Regions from separate parts of the Comamonas sp. AG1104 genome, predicted to be linked through region 2. Evidence: riboswitches for the same ligand, from Rfam matches in the RefSeq annotation. Region 2 holds a riboswitch; the other holds the start of a gene.

Region 1 (3,413 bases), on a different contig from region 2:
CAGGCCTTTTCCAGCAGCTCGGGCGTCAGCGCGCGGGCATTGAAGCCCTCGACGCAGACCACTCGCTCGTCATTCTTCAGGCGCTCGTGCAGCTGGCCATGACCCACGTCGATGCCGATGACCTGGGTCGCACCGGCCTGCAGCAGGCAATCGGTGAAGCCGCCCGTGCTCTGGCCCACGTCCAGACAGCGCAAGCCCTTGACGCTCAGGCCGGTCGCGGCCAGCGCGCCCTCGAGCTTGAGTCCACCGCGCGAGATGTATTTGGCCTCGGCGGCGTCCAGCAGCTGCAGCTCGGCACCAGCAGGAATCTCGTCGCCGTTCTTGGCCACCTTCTTCCATGGCGCCAACGGCGTCAGGCGCCACTCCACACCCGAGGCGATCAGGCGCTGGGCCTGGGAACGGGTGGCAGCATGACCTGCTTCAACCAAAAAAACATCTGCGCGCATAGCGTCGCTTCCTTTGAAATAAACCAGCGCCAGGCGCTGCACAAAGGTGCAGCGGGCAAAAGAAATCTTTTTAGATAGCTGCATTCGCTTGATACAGCTTGATTTCAGATAAATATCCATCTGAAATCAATACATAACGTGCGCAAGCAGCTATCAAATAAAACCACGACGACCTCGATACTGGCGCTATCCACACCAGTAACAGCGAGCAAGCGCCGCCGCGCAGCAAAGCTGTCGTCCCCCTCCCCTGGCGCGCAGCGCGTAGAGAGAGAGGGGGAAGGCGCAAAGCGCCTCAGGGGGTGCTATTAATAGCGATAAGTTTCAGGCTTGTAAGGGCCTTGCTTGCTCACGCCGATATAGGCAGCTTGCTCGTCGCTCAGCTCGGTCAGCATGGCGCCGACCTTCTTCAGGTGCAGGCGTGCGACCTTCTCGTCCAGCACCTTGGGCAGCACATAGACCTTGCCCACTTCGTAGGCGTCGGGGCGGGTGAACAGCTCGATCTGCGCCAGGGTCTGGTTGGCAAACGAGTTGGACATCACGAAGCTGGGGTGGCCGGTGGCGCAACCCAGGTTCACCAGACGGCCCTTGGCCAGCAGGATGATCTTCTTGCCGTCGGGGAAGGTGATGTGGTCGACCTGGGGCTTGATCTCTTCCCACTCGTACTTCTCGATCGAAGCCACATCGATTTCGTTGTCGAAGTGACCGATGTTGCAGACGATGGCCTCATCCTTCATGGCAACCATGTGCTCGTGGCGGATGATGTCCTTGTTGCCGGTGGTGGTCACGAAGATGTCGCACTTGTCGGCGGCATATTCCATGGTCACTACACGATAGCCTTCCATGGCGGCCTGCAGTGCATTGATGGGGTCGATCTCGGTCACCCACACTTGAGCGCGCAGCGCAGACAGCGCCTGGGCGCAGCCCTTGCCTACGTCGCCGTAACCGGCGACCACGGCAACCTTGCCGGCGATCATCACGTCGGTGGCGCGCTTGATGCCGTCCACCAGCGATTCGCGGCAGCCGTACAGGTTGTCGAACTTGGACTTGGTCACCGAGTCATTCACATTGATCGCGCGGAACAGCAGGCTGCCGTTGGCAGACATTTCGTTCAGGCGGTGCACGCCAGTGGTGGTTTCTTCGGTCACGCCCAGGATCTGGGCCGACTTGCGGCTGTACCAGGTGGGGTCCACGGCCAGCTTGGCCTTGATGGCGGCGAAGACGATGCGCTCTTCTTCCGAGCCGGGGTTGGCCAGCACGGACAGGTCCTTCTCGGCGCGCTTGCCCAGGTGCATGAGCATGGTGGCATCGCCGCCGTCGTCCAGGATCATGTTGGGGCCTTCGCCTTCGGTGCCGGCGGCGCCGAATTCAAAGATGGAGTGGGTGTAGTTCCAGTAGTCTTCCAGCGACTCGCCCTTGATGGCGTAGACAGGCACGCCGGTTTCGGCGATGGCAGCTGCTGCGTGGTCCTGGGTCGAGAAGATGTTGCACGAAGCCCAGCGCACTTGTGCGCCCAGAGCCGTCAGCGTCTCGATCAGCACGGCTGTCTGGATGGTCATGTGCAGCGAGCCCGTGATACGCGCGCCCTTCAGGGGCTGGGCAGCAGCGAACTCTTCACGCACAGCCATCAGACCAGGCATTTCGGTTTCGGCGATCCTGATTTCCTTGCGGCCCCAGGCAGCCAGGGAAATATCGGTAATGGCCGAATCAGCGGGGTTGAAGCGCACGGCAGCGTTCATGGTTTTCTCCAAATCTTGAATGAAAAACCACGTTCTGCAGCAGAGGGGGAATGAACCGGCTCACCGCACAGAAAGCGTGGGCGAGCGTCGTTGCGGGATGAAATCCGAGCCTCACGCCCCGCGCAGACCAGCTCATGGCTGGCCGGGGGAACGCTGCAACGCTCCTCGGATGGACGGCGATTATAAAGGAATCAGCCTTCCAGGCCCACCAAGCGATAACCGACTTGCAACTCGGTTACCAGATGCCGGGGCTGGGCCGGATCGCTCTCCAGCTTCTGGCGCAGATTGGCCATGTGCACGCGCAGATAGTGAGGGCGGTCCAGATATTCTGCCCCCCATACCTGCAGCAGCAGCTGGCGATGCGTCAGCACCTTGCCATGGCCGGCAATCAGGGCCGCCAGCAGACGAAACTCTATGGGTGTGAGGTGCACGGCCACACCGTCACGCCTGACATCGTGCGTCGCCAGATCCACCACCAGAGCACCGAAACGCGCACAACTGCCGGGCTTGTCTGACGCCGACGCCTGCTGGCGGCGGCGCAGCATCACGCGCAGCCTGGCCAGCAGCTCTGGCACGCCAAAGGGCTTGGTCAGGTAGTCATCAGCCCCGGCATCCAGCGCCGCCACCTTTTCCTCTTCCCGCTCGCGCGCGGACAGGATCAGAATCGGCAGCTGGCTCCAGCTGCGCAGCTCGGCAATCACGGTCTTGCCATCCGCATCGGGTAGGCCCAGATCCAGCACCACGGCATCGGGCTGGCGGCTGGCGGCCTCGATCAGGCCGCGCCTGGCGGTTTCTGACTCGAATACCTGCCAGCCTTCGTCCTCCAGTGCCAGGCGCACAAAGCGGCGGATGCTGGCGTCGTCTTCAATCAGCAAGATGCGGGGTGCGGCGCTTGTCATGTTCGGATTTGCATGTGATGCACGGGATTGTCGGCTCATTCGTCCATGGCCGGCTGCTCCGGCACGGGCAGGTGTACGCTGAAAATGGTGCCCGGCCCGGGGTCTGCCGCCGCCACCCGCAATCTGCCGCCATGGGCCTGCACGATGCGCTGAGCCAGAGCCAGTCCGAGCCCCATGCCGAACACGGCACTCTCCGCCTGCCCGCGGGTAAAGGGTTCGAACAACTGCTCGGGCGAAAGATGCACTGGCAGGCCCGGCCCCGCGTCCTGCACGCTCAGCACACAGTCGCCATCGGCCACGCTCGCTGTCACGGTGATCGTCGTGCCTTCGGG
Region 2 (3,413 bases):
CCGGTCTGCTGGTGTTCTTCATGGTCTACACCTTTGCCTTCAACTGGGCCTTTGACCGCATCTTCGGCCTGCCGGCTTCGGCCCAGGCCGTGGCTGCATGATCTGAGCCGCACAAGCCTCTGACGCTTGCCCTGAAAGCGCAAGCAACCATGAAAAAAGCGTGTTCCCGTCTACCGGGAACACGCTTTTTTGCCTTATGCAGCGGTCAGCGAAGAATGCTGAGCATGGCCTGCAGCACAAAGGCGTTGATGATGTCGATGAAGAAGGCGCCGACCAGGGGCACGATCAGAAAGGCCTTGTGCGACGGGCCGTACTGGTTGGTGATGGCCTGCATATTGGCAACGGCCGTGGGTGTGGCGCCCATGCCGAAGCCGCAGTGGCCGGCGGCCAGCACGGCGGCGTCATAGTTCTTGCCCATGATGCGGAAGGTCACGAACGCCGCATACAGCGTCATGACGATGGCTTGTGCGGCCAGGATGACCATCAGCGGGCCGGCCAGGTCTGTCAGCTCCCACAGCTTGAGCGACAGCAGCGCAATGGCCAGATAGATGGACAGCGCGGCATTGCCGAAGACGTCGATGGCGCGGTCAAAGACCTTGAAGCCGAACATATAGTCCAGCACGTTGCGGATGACCACGCCGCCCCCCAGCGCCCAGACAAAGGTAGGCAGCTGGATGACCGTTCCCATGGTCAGGCCGGTCATGAATTCGGCAAAGGCCAGGCAGCCCGCGAAGAGGGCCAGTGTCTCCACCGCCGCATCCGCCGTGATCAGGCGCGGCGCCTTGTTGGGCGACTCGAAGTTGGCGACCTCGCTGCCTTCGCTCACGGTGGGTGCATCGGCGCGCAGCTGCTCGGACTCGGTCAGCGGCTGGGCCAGTTGGTGGCGCGTGATCAGCCGCTTGGCCAGCGGGCCGCCCACCAGGCCGCCGATGACCAGACCGAAAGTGGCGCAGGCAATGCCCAGGGTGGTGGCTCCGGTGAGACCGTATTGGTTTTCCAGCACCGAGCCCCAGGCTCCTGCCGTCCCGTGGCCGCCCACCAGCGTGATGGAGCCTGCGACCAGGCCGATCAGCGGATCCAGTCCCAGCACGGTGGCCAGGCTTACGCCCACGATGTTCTGCATCATGATGAAGACGGCAATCACACCCAGGAAAATGAACAGCGCCGAGCCGCCCTCACGCAGCTTGGCGAAGTTCGCACTCAGGCCGATGGACGAGAAGAACACCAGCATGAAAGCCGACTGCAGACTGCCCTCGAAGCTCAGCGCCAGTCCCGTGGTCTGATGCAGCATGAAGATGATGGCCGCCACGACCAGGCCGCCGGAGACAGGCTCGGGAATATTGAAGTCGCGCAGAAAGCGGATATGTCTTGTCATGAGCTTGCCAAGCATGAGCACAAGCACGGCCATGATGAGGGTGTAGTACGCGCCGAAGGTCACGTTCATGAAGATCTCCTGGGTGGTTCCATGCAACGGCCGAAGGGCCTGCCCTGTCATGGCTGGCAATCGGCGGTACATGGCTGAGCACATGGACCAGACATTTGCTGTCGATGGTGCCAAAGACTCAAAGATAGGGGCTGTAGGTGCTTGTCCACTCATGGCAAGCGGACCCGTCGGTGCCGGGCTGCCTCAGAGCAGGAAAGCTGTGCGCGCCATTCCTTGCGGATGTGCACCATGTCAGGAATATGCTTGAAATGAGATGGCTGCATTCGTGTTTTGCGAAATTACCTTTTGCCTTGCTCCTGTTTTTGGGGTGTGGAAAGTCCAATCTGCTATAGCCATTCACAAAGAGCCGTGCCTGCACGGCCACGGGGCAAAGCGCCTTGAAGCCCTGATTGCCCGCCCTCGCCGTAGAATGACGGGCTTCACCCCGAGGAGCGCTGCAGCAGGTCATCCCTGAGATGTTTGACCCGTCAGGCTCGGGGTCGCAGATCCGGTTGGCGATCTGCCTGCACTCCCAACGGCGCTCACCTGTTTTCGATTCTGTTTCTGGTTTTCACACAGGTGAGCTGATGTCCGTTGCTACCCCTTCCACTGCCATTCCTCCCATGCGCCTGTCGGGCCTGGAGCCCGTCTTCATCGGCGATGAGACGCTGTTCGTCAACGTGGGCGAGCGCACCAACGTCACCGGCTCCAAGGCCTTTGCGCGCCTGATCCTGAATGAGCAGTACGAGGAAGCGCTGGCCGTGGCGCGTCAGCAGGTGGAAAACGGCGCCCAGGTGATCGATGTGAACATGGACGAGGCCATGCTGGACAGCAAGGCCGCCATGGTGCGCTTTCTGAATCTGATTGCCTCCGAGCCCGATATCGCCAAGGTGCCGGTGATGGTGGACAGCTCCAAGTGGGACGTGATCGAAGCCGGCCTGCGCTGCCTGCAGGGCAAGGGCATCGTCAACTCGATCTCCATGAAGGAGGGCGTCGAGGAGTTCAAGAAGCACGCCAAGCTGGTCAAGCGCTATGGCGCGGCCGCCGTGGTGATGGCATTTGACGAAAAAGGCCAGGCCGATACCTTTGCGCGCAAGATCGAGATCTGCGAACGTGCCTACCGCATTCTGGTCGACGAAGTGGGCTTCCCGCCCGAGGACATCATCTTCGACCCCAACATCTTTGCCGTGGCCACCGGCATCGAAGAGCACAACAACTACGGCGTCGATTTCATCGAGGCCGTGCGCTGGATCAAGCAGAACCTGCCCGGAGCGAAGGTCTCGGGCGGCGTCTCCAACGTGAGCTTCTCCTTCCGCGGCAACGACCCCGTGCGCGAGGCCATCCACACCGTGTTCCTCTATCACGCGATCGGGGCAGGCATGGACATGGGCATCGTCAATGCCGGCATGGTCGGTGTGTACGACGACCTGGAGCCCCAGCTGCGCGAACGCGTGGAGGACGTGGTGCTCAACCGCCGTCCCGATGCGGCCGAGCGTCTGCTGGAGATCGCCGACAGCGCCAAGGGCGCGGCCAAGGACGACAGCAAGAAGCTCGAGTGGCGCGGCACGCCGGAGGCACCGAAGACCGTGGGCGAGCGTCTGTCGCATGCCTTGGTGCACGGCATCACCGACTTCATCACCGAAGACACCGAAGAGGCCTACCAGCAGATCGTGGTGCAGGGCGGAGGCCGCCCGCTGCACGTGATCGAAGGCCCGCTCATGGACGGCATGAATATCGTCGGCGACCTGTTCGGCGCCGGCAAGATGTTCCTGCCCCAGGTGGTCAAGTCCGCGCGCGTGATGAAGCAGGCCGTGGCCCACCTGGTGCCCTATATCGAGGAAGAGAAGCGCCAGCAGGAAGCAGCGGGCCTGGACGTGACCAGCAAGGGCAAGATTGTCATTGCCACTGTCAAGGGTGACGTGCACGACATCGGCAAGAACATCGTCACCGTGGTCCTGCAGTGCAACAACTTCGAGGTCATCAACATGGG

The links. A riboswitch is a leader RNA that binds a small molecule or an ion and turns the genes downstream of it on or off. The one in region 2 is predicted to bind S-adenosylhomocysteine.
Region 1: it holds a riboswitch for S-adenosylhomocysteine, as region 2 does, so the genes downstream of both, ahcY (adenosylhomocysteinase) here and metH (methionine synthase) in region 2, are expected to answer to the same signal.

What each region holds. Positions count from the first base shown of each region.
Region 1 is NZ_QQAS01000002.1:70,955-74,367, reverse strand. It holds gene DFO48_RS04980 (TlyA family RNA methyltransferase) at 1-446, opposite strand, end outside; gene ahcY (adenosylhomocysteinase) at 752-2,182, opposite strand; S-adenosyl-L-homocysteine riboswitch at 2,258-2,355, opposite strand; gene DFO48_RS04970 (response regulator) at 2,374-3,081, opposite strand; gene DFO48_RS04965 (sensor histidine kinase KdpD) at 3,117-3,413, opposite strand, start outside.
Region 2 is NZ_QQAS01000004.1:201,574-204,986, reverse strand. It holds gene DFO48_RS12790 (PACE efflux transporter) at 1-101, shown strand, start outside; gene gltS (sodium/glutamate symporter) at 206-1,444, opposite strand; S-adenosyl-L-homocysteine riboswitch at 1,865-1,974, shown strand; gene metH (methionine synthase) at 2,011-3,413, shown strand, end outside.